Regions from separate parts of the Mycetohabitans rhizoxinica HKI 454 genome, predicted to be linked through region 2. Evidence: riboswitches for the same ligand, from Rfam matches in the RefSeq annotation. Region 2 holds a riboswitch; the other holds the start of a gene.

Region 1 (7,812 bases), on a different replicon from region 2:
TACGCACACGCAACGTCGTCTACCGCGACCTGTATCAATTTTGGATCAAGATTTTTGCCGTCAACTTCGGCATGGGTGTGGTATCGGGCATCGTCATGGCCTATCAGTTCGGCACCAACTGGGCGGGGTTTTCGCGCTTTGCCGGCGGCGTGACCGGCCCGCTGCTTGCCTACGAGGTACTGACTGCGTTCTTCCTCGAGGCGGGATTCCTTGGTGTCATGCTGTTCGGATGGAACAAGGTTGGACCGGGACTGCATTTCCTGTCAACCATCATGGTCGCCGTCGGGACGCTGATTTCAACGACATGGATTTTGGCCTCGAACAGCTGGATGCATACTCCGCAAGGCTATCAGATCATCGATGGGCGCGTCGTGCCAGTCCATTGGTTGCAGGTCATCTTCAATCCGTCGTTCCCGTACCGCCTCGTGCACATGAGTCTGGCCGCATTTTTGGCCACCGCGTTGTTCGTGGCCGCATCGGCCGCCTGGCACTTGCTGCGCGGGCACGACAATGCGGCGATCCGCAAGATGCTATCGATGGCAATGGGCATGATACTTGTCGTCGCGCCAATCCAGGCTGTGGTGGGCGACGCACACGGGCTCAACACGCTGGAACATCAGCCAGCCAAGCTGGCTGCCATCGAGGGCCACTGGGAGAACCGTGAAAACGAAGCCGTGCCGCTAATCGTCTTTGGCTGGCCCGACATGCAACGCGAGCAAACCCGTTATGCGCTCGAGATTCCGTACTTGGGCAGCCTGATCCTGACGCATAGCTGGAACAAGCAATTCCAGGGCTTGAAGGCGTTCCCCCCAGACGAGCGGCCGAATTCGACCGTGGTGTTCTGGACCTTTCGCGCAATGGTCGGTCTCGGACTATTGATGATTGCGCTGGGCGCATGGAGCCTGTTCTTGCGCCGCCGCGCACGCCTATACCACTGCCGGGCATTCCTGCACTGCACGTTGGTGATGGGGCCGGCCGGACTGGCCGCCGTACTCGCAGGCTGGCTGACCACGGAAATCGGCCGGCAGCCTTGGGTCGTGTATGGCCTACTACGAACCACCGACGCGGTGACGCCGCATTCGGCGCCGGAAATACTGCTGTCTGTGGTGCTGTTCGTTGTGTCATATTTTTTCGTCTTCGGGGCAGGGTTGGCCTATATCCTGCGGCTGATCCGTCAGGGGCCCCGGCCGCAACCCGATGCCACGCCGCCCATGGGTGGCCCAGGACAACCGCACACCCCGGCGCGACCACTGTCCGCCGCGCATGAGGATGAGCATCGAACGGCCAAGACGGACGACGCCGGGAGATAACGACGATGGGTTTTGACATTTCACTGGTCTGGGCCGTGATCATCTTTGCCGGCGTGATGATGTATGTCGTGACTGACGGCTTCGACCTAGGTATCGGCCTGCTCTTTCCCTTCGTCTCGAACCGTACGGAGCGTGACTTGATGATGAACAGCGTCGCGCCAGTCTGGGATGGCAATGAAACCTGGTTAGTACTCGGCGGCGCCGGGCTGCTGGCCGCGTTTCCACGAGCCTATGCGATTTTGCTGAGCGCATTGTATCTGCCGCTGATCTTCATGCTGCTCGGCCTGATCTTTCGCGGCGTGGCGTTCGAATTCCGTTTCAAGGCCAACGATCGCGAGCGCCCCATCTGGGACATCGCATTCATGGCCGGCTCGTTGCTCGCGTCGTTCTTCCAGGGCGTAGCGCTGGGCGCGTATATCGACGGCGTGAAGGTCAATGGCGATGCATTCGCTGGCGGCGCCCTCGATTGGGTTAAGCCATTTGCGCTCTTTTGCGGGCTCGGCGTGGTCGTGATCTATGCGTTGCTGGGCGCGACATGGCTGATTATGAAAACCGAACATACGTTGCAACACACGATGATCGGCGTGGCGCGGCGGCTCACATGGCTCGTGCTCGCCGCGATCGCGATCGTCAGCATCTGGACGCCGATTGCCCATCCGCACATCGCACAGCGCTGGTTTACGCTGCCCAACCTGCTTTGGTTCTGCCCTGTCCCGTTGCTGGTGCTGCTTTGCGTTTATGCTCTCCAACGCTCGCTGAGCCACGCGCCGCACGCCGGTCCGTTCCTGTGCGCGCTGGCGCTGATGTTCCTGGGCTACACCGGGCTGGCAATCAGCATCTGGCCGAATATCGTGCCACCATCGCTGTCGATCTGGGACGCAGCCGGCCCGTTGCAGAGTCAGGGCTTTACCCTGCTCGGCACGCTGTTCATCATCCCGTTCATCCTCGGCTACACAATGTGGTCATACTATGTGTTCCGGGGCAAGGTACGCCCTGGCGAGCACTACCATTAATGCAAAAACCCCCTCGAAACCGCGTGCCGACCTGGGCCACGCGACTAGCTTGGCTGATCGCGCTGTGGACGGCTAGCGTCGCCGCGCTGGCCGTTGTCGCTGGTGTGTTGCGCCTCGCGATGCACGCAGCCGGGTTGTCCGCCTGAATTGGCCAGCAGCCGCGCCGCTCGCAGCGCAGATCGCGGCGCTCGCTGAACGCAGCCATGCGCTCGACGCCATCATGAGCACGCTGCTATTTGAACGGCCTGCTTTTCGACATCCTACTCATTGAGTGCCTGCTTCTCGGCATCCTGCCAGCCCGCGCGGGTCGCGGATAGCACCGTCCACTATGCAAAGTTCACGGGCCGTGTTCGATGCCGCGATGCTGCGCTAGCCGCCGCGCTGGTTGGCGTGGTCCATTGGCGCGGCGGCCAGCGACGTGCGCAGGCCGCGTGAAGCGGCCGGCGCGTTAGGCGCGCTCCGCGAGCAAATCGGCCATATCGTCAGCGTGCTCTTCTTCGACCGCCAGGATTTCCTCGAAGATGCGGCGCGTGGTCGGGTCCTTGTCGCCAATGTACTTGACGATCTCTCGGTAGGTATCGATCGCGATGCGCTCCGCAACCAGGTTCTCTCGAATCATCTCGGTCAGCGTCTCGCCTTCCACATACTCGGAGTGCGAGCGGCTGGCCAGCCCGGCCGGCGCAAAATCGGGCGCCCCGCCCAACTGCACGATGCGCTGCGCCAGCTGATCCGCATGCTGCTGCTCCTCGGCCGCATGCTGCGCGAACTCGTCGGCCACCGCTTCCGAGTTGATCCCCTTTGCCATGAAATAGTGCCGCTTGTAGCGCAGCGTGCAGACTAACTCCGTGGCCAGCGCGTCATTGAGCAGCTTTAGAATCGTGTCGCGATCCGCGCTGTAGGTCGACGTCACGGGGCCCTCGTCCATATGCTGGCGAGCGCGCTCGCGGATTGTTTCTAAGTCGAGTCTAAAGGTGTCTGTCATTGCAACCTCCATGAGTGACCGTCATGTCCTCGTCACGTCGATCAGCCAACTGACGACAAACATGACAGCGAAAACGTAAAATAAAATTTCGCGCAGTTTGCGCGCCGCGCGTGGCCAAGCCAGTTAATTTCGATGCACGGACCATCACGGTCGCGACAAGAAGAAAGAACACCCTGCATCGTGCAGCAACGCGGCCTCTTTATCCACGCGCACGACACGCCCGGCATTTGCGTGGGACGGCTAGGTAACCTTCTTTGCGACAAAAATGCCGAACAGCAGGAACACCACGCACAGCACGAGGAAGACGAAGAACAGGAACTTCGCAATCGCTGCCGCGCCCGTGGCAATGCCGCTGAATCCAAGCAATCCCGCGATAATGGCGACAATCGCAAAGAATAACGCCCACCTCAACATGATTGCGACCTCCATAGCAAGTGCCAAAATTCGGCAACGAGTGCAATTATAGCAATAGGCATGCCAGAATTGGCGCCCGCTGCCCCGGCAACGCTCCGTCCGACAACACGTCGCCCCCTAAAACCAAGGGTTTAGCGCCGTTTACCGAAAGGGGGCACGACGTACCGGTATAGGGTGCGCAGACAAGCGAGGCCGCCACTTTCTTTCATACAATGAGTAAGCCTTACCCCAATTTACTAAAACCGCTGGAGTTGGGTGAGTTACCTGCTCAATTCATTTCTGTGTCCACGCACTAACCGCCGCACCGATCGCTGGGGTGGATCCATCAAGAATCGCATTCGCCTGGCTGTCGAAGTCGTGCGCCGGATGCGCGAGACGCTTGACACACGTTTCAGACAGCGGTGTCAACGTCACGGACGGCGGTTGCCAACGCCCCTGAACCGGTGTATCTTGACCCTGCTACGCGGGGGTCCTGCTTGCGCACCGTCGTCAAGCGGGTGAGAAACACCCTTTGAACCTGATCTGGGTAATGCCAGCGCAGGGAAGCGTCCGGGGTCGATCAATGATGTCGCCGCATCCGCCCCGCTCCGCCGCTTCTCCGGTCTCCCGTGTTCCGTTGCCCTTGCCCACAGGAGACATTCAATGGTTGCCAATCCAAAGTTTCTGTCCGAGTCCGCGCGCGTGGACGATGCCGCGATCGCGCCGCTGCCGAATTCCCGCAAGATCTATGTGACCGGCTCCCGGTCTGACCTACGGGTTCCGATGCGCGAAATCAGCCAGGCCGACACGCCGACCGGCTTCGGTGGTGAGAAAAACCCGCCCATCACGGTCTATGACACATCCGGCCCATATACCGACCCCGACGTCAGGATCGATATTCGCGCCGGCCTGCCCGCGCTACGCGAGGCCTGGATCGAGGAACGCGGCGACACCGAGCGGCTGGAAGGGCTCTCGAGCCAGTACGGCCAGGCCCGCGCGGCCGACGCGGACACCGCGCACCTCCGCTTCCCAGGCCTGCATCGCGCGCCGCGGCGAGCCAAGGCGGGCGCCAACGTGACCCAGATGCACTACGCGCGCCGCGGCATCATCACGCCGGAAATGGAGTTCATTGCGATCCGCGAAAACCAGCGTCGCCACGAGTATTTGGAAAGTCTGCGCGCTAGCGGACCACAAGGCGCCAAGCTGGCCGAGCTGATCGGTCGGCAGCACCGTGGCAACGCATTCGGCGCGGCGGCATTCAGTGGCACCCAGGCTCGCGAAATCACCCCCGAATTCGTGCGCGACGAAGTCGCACGCGGTCGCGCGATCATTCCGGCCAACATCAATCATCCCGAATCCGAGCCGATGATCATCGGCCGCAACTTCCTGGTGAAGGTCAATGCAAACATCGGCAACTCCGCTGTCACGTCATCGATCGGCGAGGAAGTCGACAAGATGACGTGGGCGATCCGCTGGGGCGGCGATACCGTGATGGACTTGTCCACCGGCAAGAACATCCACGAGACGCGCGAGTGGATCATCCGCAACAGCCCGGTGCCGATTGGTACCGTGCCGATCTACCAGGCGCTGGAGAAAGTTCACGGCAAGGCGGAGGAACTGACCTGGGAAATCTTCCGCGACACGCTGATCGAGCAGGCTGAACAAGGCGTTGATTACTTCACGATTCATGCCGGCGTGCTGCTGCGCTATGTACCGATGACTGCGAGCCGCATGACGGGGATTGTCTCGCGCGGCGGCTCGATCATGGCCAAGTGGTGTCTTGCCCATCACCGAGAAAGCTTCCTGTACGAGCATTTCGAAGACATCTGCGAGATCATGAAGGCGTACGACGTGAGCTTCTCGCTGGGCGACGGGTTACGGCCAGGCTCGATCTACGATGCAAACGACGAGGCGCAGCTCGCCGAACTCAAGACGCTGGGCGAGTTGACGCAGATTGCATGGAAGCACGATGTGCAGACAATGATTGAAGGTCCGGGACACGTGCCGATGCAGTTGATCAAGGAAAACATGGACTTGCAGCTGGAGTGGTGCAACGAGGCGCCGTTCTATACGCTCGGGCCGCTGACTACCGACATCGCACCGGGATACGACCATATTACCTCGGGCATCGGCGCGGCGATGATCGGCTGGTTTGGTACCGCGATGCTGTGCTACGTGACGCCAAAGGAGCACTTGGGGTTGCCGAACAAAGACGACGTCAAAGAAGGCATCATCACGTACAAGCTTGCCGCGCACGCCGCCGACCTTGCGAAGGGGCATCCCGGCGCGCAGATACGTGACAACGCGTTGTCGAAGGCCCGCTTCGAGTTCCGTTGGGAGGATCAGTTCAACCTCGGACTCGACCCGGACAAGGCGCGCGAATTTCACGACGAGACACTACCGAAGGATTCCGCAAAGGTTGCCCACTTCTGCTCGATGTGCGGCCCGCATTTCTGTTCGATGAAGATCACGCAGGACGTGCGTGAGTTTGCCGAGAAGCAAGGTGTCGGCGAAGTGGAGGCGCTGCGCAAGGGCATGGAAGTCAAGGCGATCGAGTTCAAGCAGTCGGGCGCCGAGATCTACCAAAAGCAGTAAAGTAACATCTGCTTACAAAAGCGACGAATCGCCTACAAAGCCGCAACGTCTTAAAACGTATTGATCGCGTACTATCGAATTAGGTCGGCAATCAACACAACGAGGAGTCACGATCATGAATTCGGTCAAGCGTATCGGCGCTGCGGCGCTCAGCGCCGCGCTGCTGACGAGCCTGGCGGCGTGCGACGGGATGACCACGCGCCAGCGCAACACTGCGATCGGCGCGGGCGTGGGCGGCGTCGCTGGCGCGGCAGTCGGCGGCAACGCGCTGTCGACGCTGGGCGGCGCAGCTGTCGGCGGCATCATCGGCAATCAGGTCGGCAAGTAACGCTTCGTCGCGCGACAGGGCCACGGCTCGCGTGAGCCTCGGCAGAACGGCCCAGCCGGCGGCACTTCTACCAACGCGCCGCCGGCTGTCCCTTGGTCGCTCATCCGGACGCACGCGGACTCCGTCACGCCCGTCACGCTTACGAGGCGGCGTGCCTACCCGACGTCGCGCCGGGGTGCGCAGCACCCCTTGCTATCTGCTGCACGCCCACCATCGGATGGCTTGCTCTGCTCATTGCGGCCCCGTGGACCGAGCATTCGATCGCACCATGACCGCGCGGGCTAGCCGCGCTCTTCTCCACGCTATGGGCTGCGCAGATCCATTGCCTCGCCCCAAGCTAAACCACTCAGCCATAAGCAAAGTGCCGCCATAACGATTTGCCGCCGTAACGATTGGAGCGCTATTCCCAGCGCGGCCGCCAGGGCTTAGAGTGATAGGCCTTCTTGTTAATTCTGCCTATGACAGCCCGCAACCTTCTTTATCTCCTTGTGCTTGCCGCGCTGTGGGGCGCCTCTTTTCTGTTCATTCGGATCGGGGTGGCCGAATTCGGCGTCACACCACTGATGGCACTACGCGTCTCGATCGGCGCGGTGTTCCTAGCCACGTTGCTGGTGGCACAAAAGGGTTTAGCCGGCGCGTGGCATAGCGCGCGCCGCCAATGGTGGCCATTGTTCGTCGTTGGCGTATTGAATTCAGCCGTGCCATTTTGCCTGTTTGCCTACGCCGAACTCACGCTGTCGGCCGGATTAACTTCGGTGATTAACGCAACAACGCCATTGTGGGGTGCCCTGGTCGCATTCGTTTGGCTCGGTGACCGGCTCAGCAGCATGCGCACCGCCGGGCTCGCGCTCGGCTTTGCGGGCGTGGTATTGCTGGTTTGGGATCAGATTACGGCACCGGTAGGCGCGAGCGGCACGCCGGTACCGGCGACAACCACGGCGCTCGCCGCAGGCGCGGCGCTCGGTGCCACGGCACTCTACGGCGTGGCGGCGAACTACACCAAACAGTACCTGTCCGGCGTGGATCCATTAACCGTGGCGTGCGGCAGCATGGTCGGCGCGTCCATCGCCCTGCTGCCGCTGGCCGCGTGGTGCTGGCCCACCGCCCAGGTCTCGACGCATGCGTGGCTCGCAGTGCTGGCGCTCGGCGTCGCGTGCACGGGTATCGCGTACAGGCTCTACTTCCATTTGC
Region 2 (7,812 bases):
GGGTCCACGCCGATCAATACCACACCGACGACATACCCGCCGACGATGCCGACCGCGCTGAAGATCGCCGCCAGGATCGGCATCGCGATTACGCCAGCCCAGAATCGCGGTGCAACGACGACCCGGATCGGGTCCACCGCCATCATTTCCATCGCGGTCAGTTGCTCGCCCGCCTTCATCAGGCCGATCTCCGCGGTCAGCGACGTGCCAGCGCGTCCGGCAAACAGCAGCGCAGTGACCACTGGCCCAAGCTCGCGCACCAGCGACAGCGCGACCAACAGCCCGAGCGCCTGCTCGGAGCCGTAGCGATTCAGCGTGTTGTAGCCCTGCAAGCCCAGCACGAAGCCGACGAACAACCCCGAAACAGCGATGATGACGAGTGAATAATTACCCAGGAAGTGGATCTGCTGGATGACGGTGCGCGGGCGCCGCAGCAATGGGAAGCACTCCGACGCAAGCCGCGCGAACATACGGGCGCCGTAGCCTGTTCGTGAAAGGCCGTCGAGAACGGCGCGGCCGACCGTGGCAATCATGCGCTACTCTCCTGCGCGCGGCACGGCGCCGAGACCGAAGTCCGCCTCCAGCGACGCGCTCGCATAGTGAAAATGAAAGGGACCGTCAGGCGCGCCGTCGATGAACTGCCGCACGCTCGGGTCCTGCGACGCGCGCAACTGCGCGGGCGTGCCCTCGGCGAGCACCCGTCCATTCGCAATGAAATACACGTAGTCCGCGATCGCAAACGACTCCGGCACATCGTGTGTCACGAGGATCGACGTGGCGCCGAGCGCGGTATTGAGGGTGCGAATCAGGTTCGCGGTAATACCCAGTGAGATCGGATCAAGTCCCGCGAACGGCTCATCGTACATCATCAGCTCGGGGTCAAGCGCGATCGCCCGAGCCAGCGCGACCCGGCGCGCCATGCCGCCCGAGACTTCGGACGGCGCCAAGTCGCGTGCGCCGCGCAAGCCGACCGCGTTGAGTTTCATCAGCACGAGATCGCGGATCAGCGCCTCTGGCAAGTCCGTATGCTCGCGCAGCGGAAATGCGACGTTGTCGAACACTGACATGTCGGTAAACAACGCGCCGAACTGGAACAACATGCCCATCCTGCGCCGCGCCGCGTAGACCGCCTGGGGGCCCATAGCACCGACGTCCTCGCCGCGAAACAGTACCTGGCCTCGGTTGGCGCGCACCAGCGCACCGATGAGCCGCAACACTGTCGTCTTGCCGCACCCGGAGCCGCCCATGATCGCAACCACCTGTCCACGCTTGAAACGCATGTTCAGGTTCTGGAGCACGAGCCGCTCAGCACTGTAGCCGAAAGCAACATCGCGAAGCTCAAGCAGGATATCGGAGGCGGTTGGCGGCACGTAGGCGGTCATCAAAAGGCACGGAACGCGGATTATAGGGCCTAAAGCGGATCTGCCGCCTGAAACCCCGACGTGGACTGTGCGCGAGACCGCTTACACGCCACCTTCGCGGCGTAGGGCAATGGCAGGCAAGCCCCGCATTATCGGATAAACCCTCTTTGCAACGCAAAGATTGCTTTTTCGACGTCGTGGGCCTGCGTTACCGCGCGCACGAGCGCGGCACCGCGCACACCGGTGGCCAGCACGTCGTCCAGCGTCTGCAGGTCGATGCCACCGATTGCCACGCAGGGCACCACGCCGTCCAGCAATCGCACGTAGCGCGCGAGTCGCGCAAGCCCTTGCGGCACGCTGGGCATTGCCTTGGTGGTGGTCGGAAACACCGCACCCAGCGCGATATAGCTCGGCTTGAAGTGCAGCGCCACCAAGATCTCGTAGTATCCGTGCGAGGACAGACCCAGCCGCAGCCCCGCGTGTGCCAGCGCACCGATGTCCGCGCGCGACAAATCCTCCTGGCCCAGGTGCACGCCATAGGCGCCTTCGTCCAGCGCCAGTTGCCAGTGGTCGTTGATGAATACGCGTGCGTCGTCATAGCGGCGCCCCGCCGCAACGGCGCGGCGCACGTCGGCCCGCAGCACGGCTAACGCGCGCGGATCCGCCGCATCGCCCGCCCCGTCAACCTTGCGGCGCAGTTGCACAGTACGCACGCCGAGCGCTAGCAGCCGCTCGATCCAGTCGGCCGTCGGCACCACCGGATACAGACCGAGCGCTGCCGGGCACGCGGCGAACGGCTGCACCGGCGCATCAGGCAACCCCAGCACGCGCGGAAAGCGCGACACATCACACGGCCATGGATCCTGCGCATACTCGTCGCCCTGCCGCCACGCCAGGGCAAGGCACAACGCATCGTGCGGCGCGCAGCCACAATCGAGGAACGCGGCGAATGCCGCGATCCAATCGTCGCACGGCGCGGCCTCCAACGTGCGGACCGCATCACCCTGATGCAACCGCATGGCACGCGCCGACGCGTCCAGCACCGTGGCGCCGGCAGCCACCCAGCGCGCGGTATCGGCCGCATGCGGCTGCACATCGGTCACTACGATCACGTCACCGGGCCCCGGCTGCGGCGGCGGCGCGAGACAGATCCGCACCGGCTGGCTGGCACGCGGCCAATCACCCAACCGTGCGCGGATCCGCTCGGCCGCCTCCAGCAGTTCATCCGCAGGCGGATAAAAAACCTCGCGCTCCCGCAGGAAGGCGCCGCTCATGCCCGCTCATTCGAGGGCGGGACAGCGGCGCCCTCCGGCGCGCGATAGTCGTCCTGGTGCCAGAATGGCATGCCGACCACCGGCGTACTCGCATGCGCGCTGTCGCGCTCCGGCATCGGCCCAGCCAAGTACGCTTCGCGACCCGCCTCGACCGCACTCGCGAATGCCCGCGCCATCGCCTCGGGCCGCGCCGCCTGCGACACCGCCGTGTTGAGCAGCACGGCGTCAAACCCCCACTCCATCACCTGGCACGCGTGCGACGGCACACCCAGCCCTGCGTCGACGATCAGCGGCACGTCCGTCAGGCGCTCGCGCAGCAGCTTGAGTCCATACGGGTTCACCACCCCCTTGCCGGTGCCAATCGGAGCGCCCCACGGCATCAACGCCTCGCAGCCGACGTCGAGCAGTCGCCGCGCGACAACGAGGTCTTCCGTGCAATACGGCAGCACCTTAAAGCCGTCCCGCACAAGGATGTCGGCCGCCTCGATCAAACCGACCGGATCCGGCTGCAACGTGTAGTCGTCTCCAATCAGCTCAAGCTTGATCCAGTCAGTTTCAAACACTTCGCGGGCCATCTGCGCGGTCGTCACCGCCTCCTTCACGGCATGGCAGCCAGCGGTGTTGGGCAACAGCGCAGCACCCCGACACTTCAGCGCGTCAAAAAACCCAACGTCGGCGTCGCCCTGCGCGGCCAATTGGCGCCGCAGCGCGACGGTGACCATTGCGGGCTGCGCGGCCACGAGCGAGGCTTCGAGCGCATGCAGCGACGGATAGCGCGAAGTGCCGAGCAACAGCCGGCTTGTAAAGGGTTGTCCGTACAGAATCAGCGCATCGGCGGTGGAATGGGAATGCATCATTGTCTCCGTCAGTTTCAGTGACCCATGGGCCAGATTGTCGGCTCGCGTGGCATGCCGCCGATGCGTCATCCGCCTGCCACAGGCTTTACGACGTCGATCCGGTCACCTTGCGTGAGCGCGCGCGCAGGATGCTGTGTGCGCGGCACGAATTCGCCGTTGATTGCGACCGCGTACGGCGGCACTGCACCATACGAGGCCAGCGCGTCAGCAAGGCACGCATCATCGGGCAACGAGAAAGGCTGGTTGTTGATTTGGATATCCATGGTTCATGCGTCAGTCAGTCGAGCACGGCTGCAGCGCAGCCGCACGGTAAAGCATCGGCCAGCGCGAGGCGGCACGCCACGCGTCGAAGCCGTCCGGATCGCGCACCTGCGCCTCGAGCAACGCGTGCGCGAGCGCCACAGCTTCGTGCGCCACCTCAGGCGCAATCATATAGCCGTGACGGTACAGGCCATTGACGCGCAGCACCGACGCGCCATCCCACGACAGCGCGGGGCGATGGTCCGGCAGTGTGGGCCGGCAATGCGCGTTCAGCTCGAGGATCCGGCCCTCGCCGAAGGCGGGATGTAGCGAATAGGCCGCCGACAACAACTCGAGCGCCGAGCGCACGCTCACCGGCGACATGTCCTCGCCTTCGATCTCGGTGGCCCCGATCACATAGTGATCGTCCTGCTTGGGCGCGATATACAACGGATAGCGCGGATGCAGCAGACGCACCGGCCGGCTCAGACCAATGCCCGGCGCATGGACCCGCGCGACTTCGCCCCGCAGCCCGCGCAGACCGGGCCATGCCTGCTTCGCGCCCAGTCCACGGCAATCGATCACCAGACCGGCAGCAGGCAGGGCATCCTCGCGCACGCAGGTATGCCAGTGCGTGTCCACATGCAACTCGTCGAGCGCGGCCCCCAGCGCCGCCAGCAACTGCCGATTATCCAGTTGCCCCTCGCCGGGCAGCAGGCGCGCATCGTGAAAGCGCATACCAAGCGCCGGCTCGGCTTGCGTGACCTGAGCGCCGTGCAGTGCGACGATGCCATCGTGCAGCATCGTCACGGGCGCGTTCACACGCACGCGCTGCTCAAACAATGGCCATTCGGCGCGATCGGCCGCATGCCAGACAATCAGCGTGCCGTTGCGCTGGAAGAACACCGGTTGTGGCAGCTGCGGCAGCCATTCGGCCCAGCGCTTGAGCGACGCGGCGCCCAGCTCCACCAGCAACGGCTCGGCATTAGCAGCTTCGGCCAGCGGCGCGAGCATGGCTGCGGCGACCCACGCTGCCGCACTGCGTCCGCTCGACTCGCCTTGCTCATACAGCGCGACGCGATGGCCCGCGCGCGCGAGCCGCCACGCAATGAGACGACCGGACAAGCCGCCGCCCAAGACGGCGACATCGGGCATCGGCGCGGCGTGGCACGCGGTTTCTAAAGAGGGGTCGGATTGGGGCACGGCAATCGAATCCTATGTACGGGAATCGGGGTACAAGGACGAAACCGGCGAGATTCACGTGCGGGAACCTGACCACAGTGGCGCGCCGGCAGGCACGTCCGTTCCCTCACGGCAGGACAGAATCGAAAACTTCCCGCGCCGGTATTACCCGGATCGGGTGCAAAGGGACTCTCTCAGCCTGGCACTGCGCGACTCGCCGCGCATCGACTTGCAAACGCACATCAACGTGCAAAGCACCCCTGTTTCGTCTAAGCCCATTAAATCACAAAACCGCCGCCAGCCGCAATTCGTTGCTTTGGCACAATGTCGCGCAATCGCCGCTGCCGGAGCGCGCGCCACCGCATGCCTTAAGCCGGAATTAAGCGGTAGTCGGAACAATCCGCACTGGCACGAGTCAGTCACCGTCGCGTCGTTCGCGTCGTTCGCGTCGTTCGCGTCGTTCGCGTCGTTCGCGTCGTTCGCGTCGTTCGCGTCGTTCGCGTCGTTCGCGTCGTTCGCGTCGTTCGCGTCGTTCGCGTCGTTCGCGTCGTTCGCGTCGTTCGCGACAGTGCAACGCACCGGCGCGCCGGTGAATGGACCGATTTGAGGAACCCTACAGTTGAGGAACCCTATGAGTCAACCCGCATCGGGCAACAACGAACGTATTACCACGTGGAGCCTGATCAAGCCGTATTGGGTGTCGGACGAAAAGTGGATCGCCTGGGGACTGCTCGCGCTCGTGGTCGCGATTAACATGACCATGGTGGCGGTCAACGCGTGGTTCAACACATGGCAGCGCGTGTTCTTCGACTCGATCCAGCAGTACAACTATCCGGTGTTCAAGCACTCGCTGCTGCAATTTACCGCGATCGCGATGGCGATGATCTTGCTCGGCTCGTACCGCACATACTTCCGGCAGATGCTCGAATTCCGCTGGCGCCAGTGGCTCACCACGCAGTACATGCACGCGTGGCTGTCGGGCCGCGCGTACTATCGAATCGAGCGCGACAAGCTTGCCGATAACCCGGACCAGCGGGTTTCAGTGGACCTACAGGAACTGGCGAGCACGACGCTGGCGCTCTCGCTGGATTTCCTATCCACGTCCGTCACATTGCTGTGGTTCAGCCATGTCCTGTGGCAGTTGGCCGGCCCACTCAGCTTCACCGTGTTCGGCACCGATGTGACAATACCTGGCTACATGGTGTGGACCGCCCTGCTCTACGCGGTAATCGGCTCGTACATCACGCATCGCGTCAACCATCCGCTCGTGTCGATCAACTACCAACAACAACGGGTCGAAGCGGACTTTCGTTTCTCGTTGATCCGGTTGCGCGAGAATGCGGACCAGATTGCCCTGTACGAAGGCGAGCGCACCGAGGAGAAAGCGCTGCAAGGCGTCTTCGGGCACATTCGCGACAATTGGCGGATGATCATGCGCTATACGCGGCGTCTGAACATTGTCGTGGTCAGCTATTCGCAACTGGCCATCGTGTTCCCGTTCATCGCCGCCGCGCCGAAATACTTCGAGAAGGCGGTCAGCTACGGCGGTTATCAGCAGACAATTGGCGCGTTCGGCACCGTCAGCAACGCGTTCTCATGGTTCATCAGCAGCTATTCGACACTGGCCGCATGGCGCGCCGTGATTAACCGGCTCAAGGAATTCCAGCGCATCATGGCGCAGCCGCAGTTGCTCGAGTCGACGTCGCGGGCCACCGAGCACGGCGGCATTCATATGAGAATGGCCGATACGACGGTACTGCGCGTGCAGGCGCTGCGGCTGTTGCGCCCGGATGGCACGCCGCTGTCGACGATTGGCTCGTTTGTAATCGCGCCCGGCTCGCGGGTGCTCGTACGAGGCGCGTCGGGCTCCGGCAAGAGCACACTGCTGCGTTCGCTGGCCGGCCTGTGGCCATTTGGCAGCGGCACCATCGAGATGCCCGTCAACGCACGCGTGATGTTCGTGCCGCAGAAAAGCTACGTGCCGATCGGCACGCTCAAGGGCGCGCTGTGCTATCCGGCAACGGCCGACGCGTTCACCGACGCGGACTGTGCCGACGTGCTGCGCGCCTGCCGGCTGGGCGAACGAGTCGATCAGCTCAACGTGAGCGACCATTGGGAGCGCGTGCTGTCGCCCGGCGAACAGCAACGCCTGGCAATCGCCCGCGTGCTGTTGCAAAAGCCCGATTTCCTGTTCCTTGACGAGGCGACCAGCGCGCTCGACCTCGATACTGAGGCGGCGCTGTACCACGTGCTGACGCAACGTCTAGCCCACGCGGCAATCGTCAGTGTTGCGCACCGGGAGTCGGTACAAGCGATGCACGATGAGACGATCGAAGTGGTGCGCGATGACTCACGTGCGGCAGCGTGATGACGGCTGTGCCTCGCGCGCGCATAGTGCAGTCACGGCAGGCTACGCCCGGCCGGTACCGCTGCGAGCCTCGCGTAGCGTGGCCCGGCCGGCGTCAGCGTACTGCTGACCAACACCAGCGTATCAAAGGTAATCAACGGCGGCACGGGATGCACCCTCTCGAAATCGCGCGTCGACGCAGGCGGATCGCCGCGCAGCCTAGCGAGGGTCAGATGCGGCCGCAACGGCCGCGCAGCGGCGGGCACACCGGCCCGCTCCATCAGCACATCGACGCGAGCCACCCACGCGAGGAACGCCGGCGCGCTGATCAGTTCAAGCGCATACACGCGCGCCCGCTTAGCGCTAGGCAGCATCGCGGCATGCGAGGTGGGCAGCACGTCCGGCACCGGCGTCAGCGTCGGCCATTCGTTGATCAGGCACGCTTCCCCATCCGGCGTCAGCGCGCCAATGAATCGTATGGTCAGGTGAACCTGCTCGCGCGGTATCCATCTGACGCCTGCGATATGGCCGGCGCGCCATGGAGCGCGCCA

What was found. A riboswitch is a leader RNA that binds a small molecule or an ion and turns the genes downstream of it on or off. The one in region 2 is predicted to bind thiamine pyrophosphate.
Region 1: another riboswitch for thiamine pyrophosphate. It lies ahead of thiC (phosphomethylpyrimidine synthase ThiC); the one in region 2 lies ahead of RBRH_RS04680 (FAD-dependent oxidoreductase).

Annotation. Positions count from the first base shown of each region.
Region 1 covers NC_014718.1:365,415-373,226, forward strand. The annotation lists gene RBRH_RS13555 (cytochrome ubiquinol oxidase subunit I) at 1-1,310, shown strand, start outside; gene cydB (cytochrome d ubiquinol oxidase subunit II) at 1,316-2,323, shown strand; gene RBRH_RS17890 (DUF2474 family protein) at 2,323-2,469, shown strand; gene RBRH_RS13565 (ferritin-like domain-containing protein) at 2,772-3,305, opposite strand; gene RBRH_RS13570 (DUF1328 domain-containing protein) at 3,546-3,719, opposite strand; partial or broken gene RBRH_RS21455 (hypothetical protein) at 3,975-4,040, shown strand; TPP riboswitch at 4,175-4,281, shown strand; gene thiC (phosphomethylpyrimidine synthase ThiC) at 4,362-6,293, shown strand; gene RBRH_RS13580 (glycine zipper 2TM domain-containing protein) at 6,409-6,621, shown strand; gene RBRH_RS13585 (DMT family transporter) at 7,080-7,812, shown strand, end outside.
Region 2 covers NC_014722.1:1,006,363-1,014,174, reverse strand. The annotation lists gene mlaE (lipid asymmetry maintenance ABC transporter permease subunit MlaE) at 1-533, opposite strand, end outside; gene RBRH_RS04700 (ABC transporter ATP-binding protein) at 537-1,382, opposite strand; gene thiE (thiamine phosphate synthase) at 1,511-2,635, opposite strand; gene RBRH_RS04690 (thiazole synthase) at 2,632-3,489, opposite strand; gene thiS (sulfur carrier protein ThiS) at 3,558-3,755, opposite strand; gene RBRH_RS04680 (FAD-dependent oxidoreductase) at 3,766-4,887, opposite strand; TPP riboswitch at 5,049-5,186, opposite strand; gene RBRH_RS19725 (hypothetical protein) at 5,231-5,521, shown strand; gene RBRH_RS04670 (ABC transporter ATP-binding protein/permease) at 5,546-7,282, shown strand; gene thpR (RNA 2',3'-cyclic phosphodiesterase) at 7,315-7,812, opposite strand, start outside.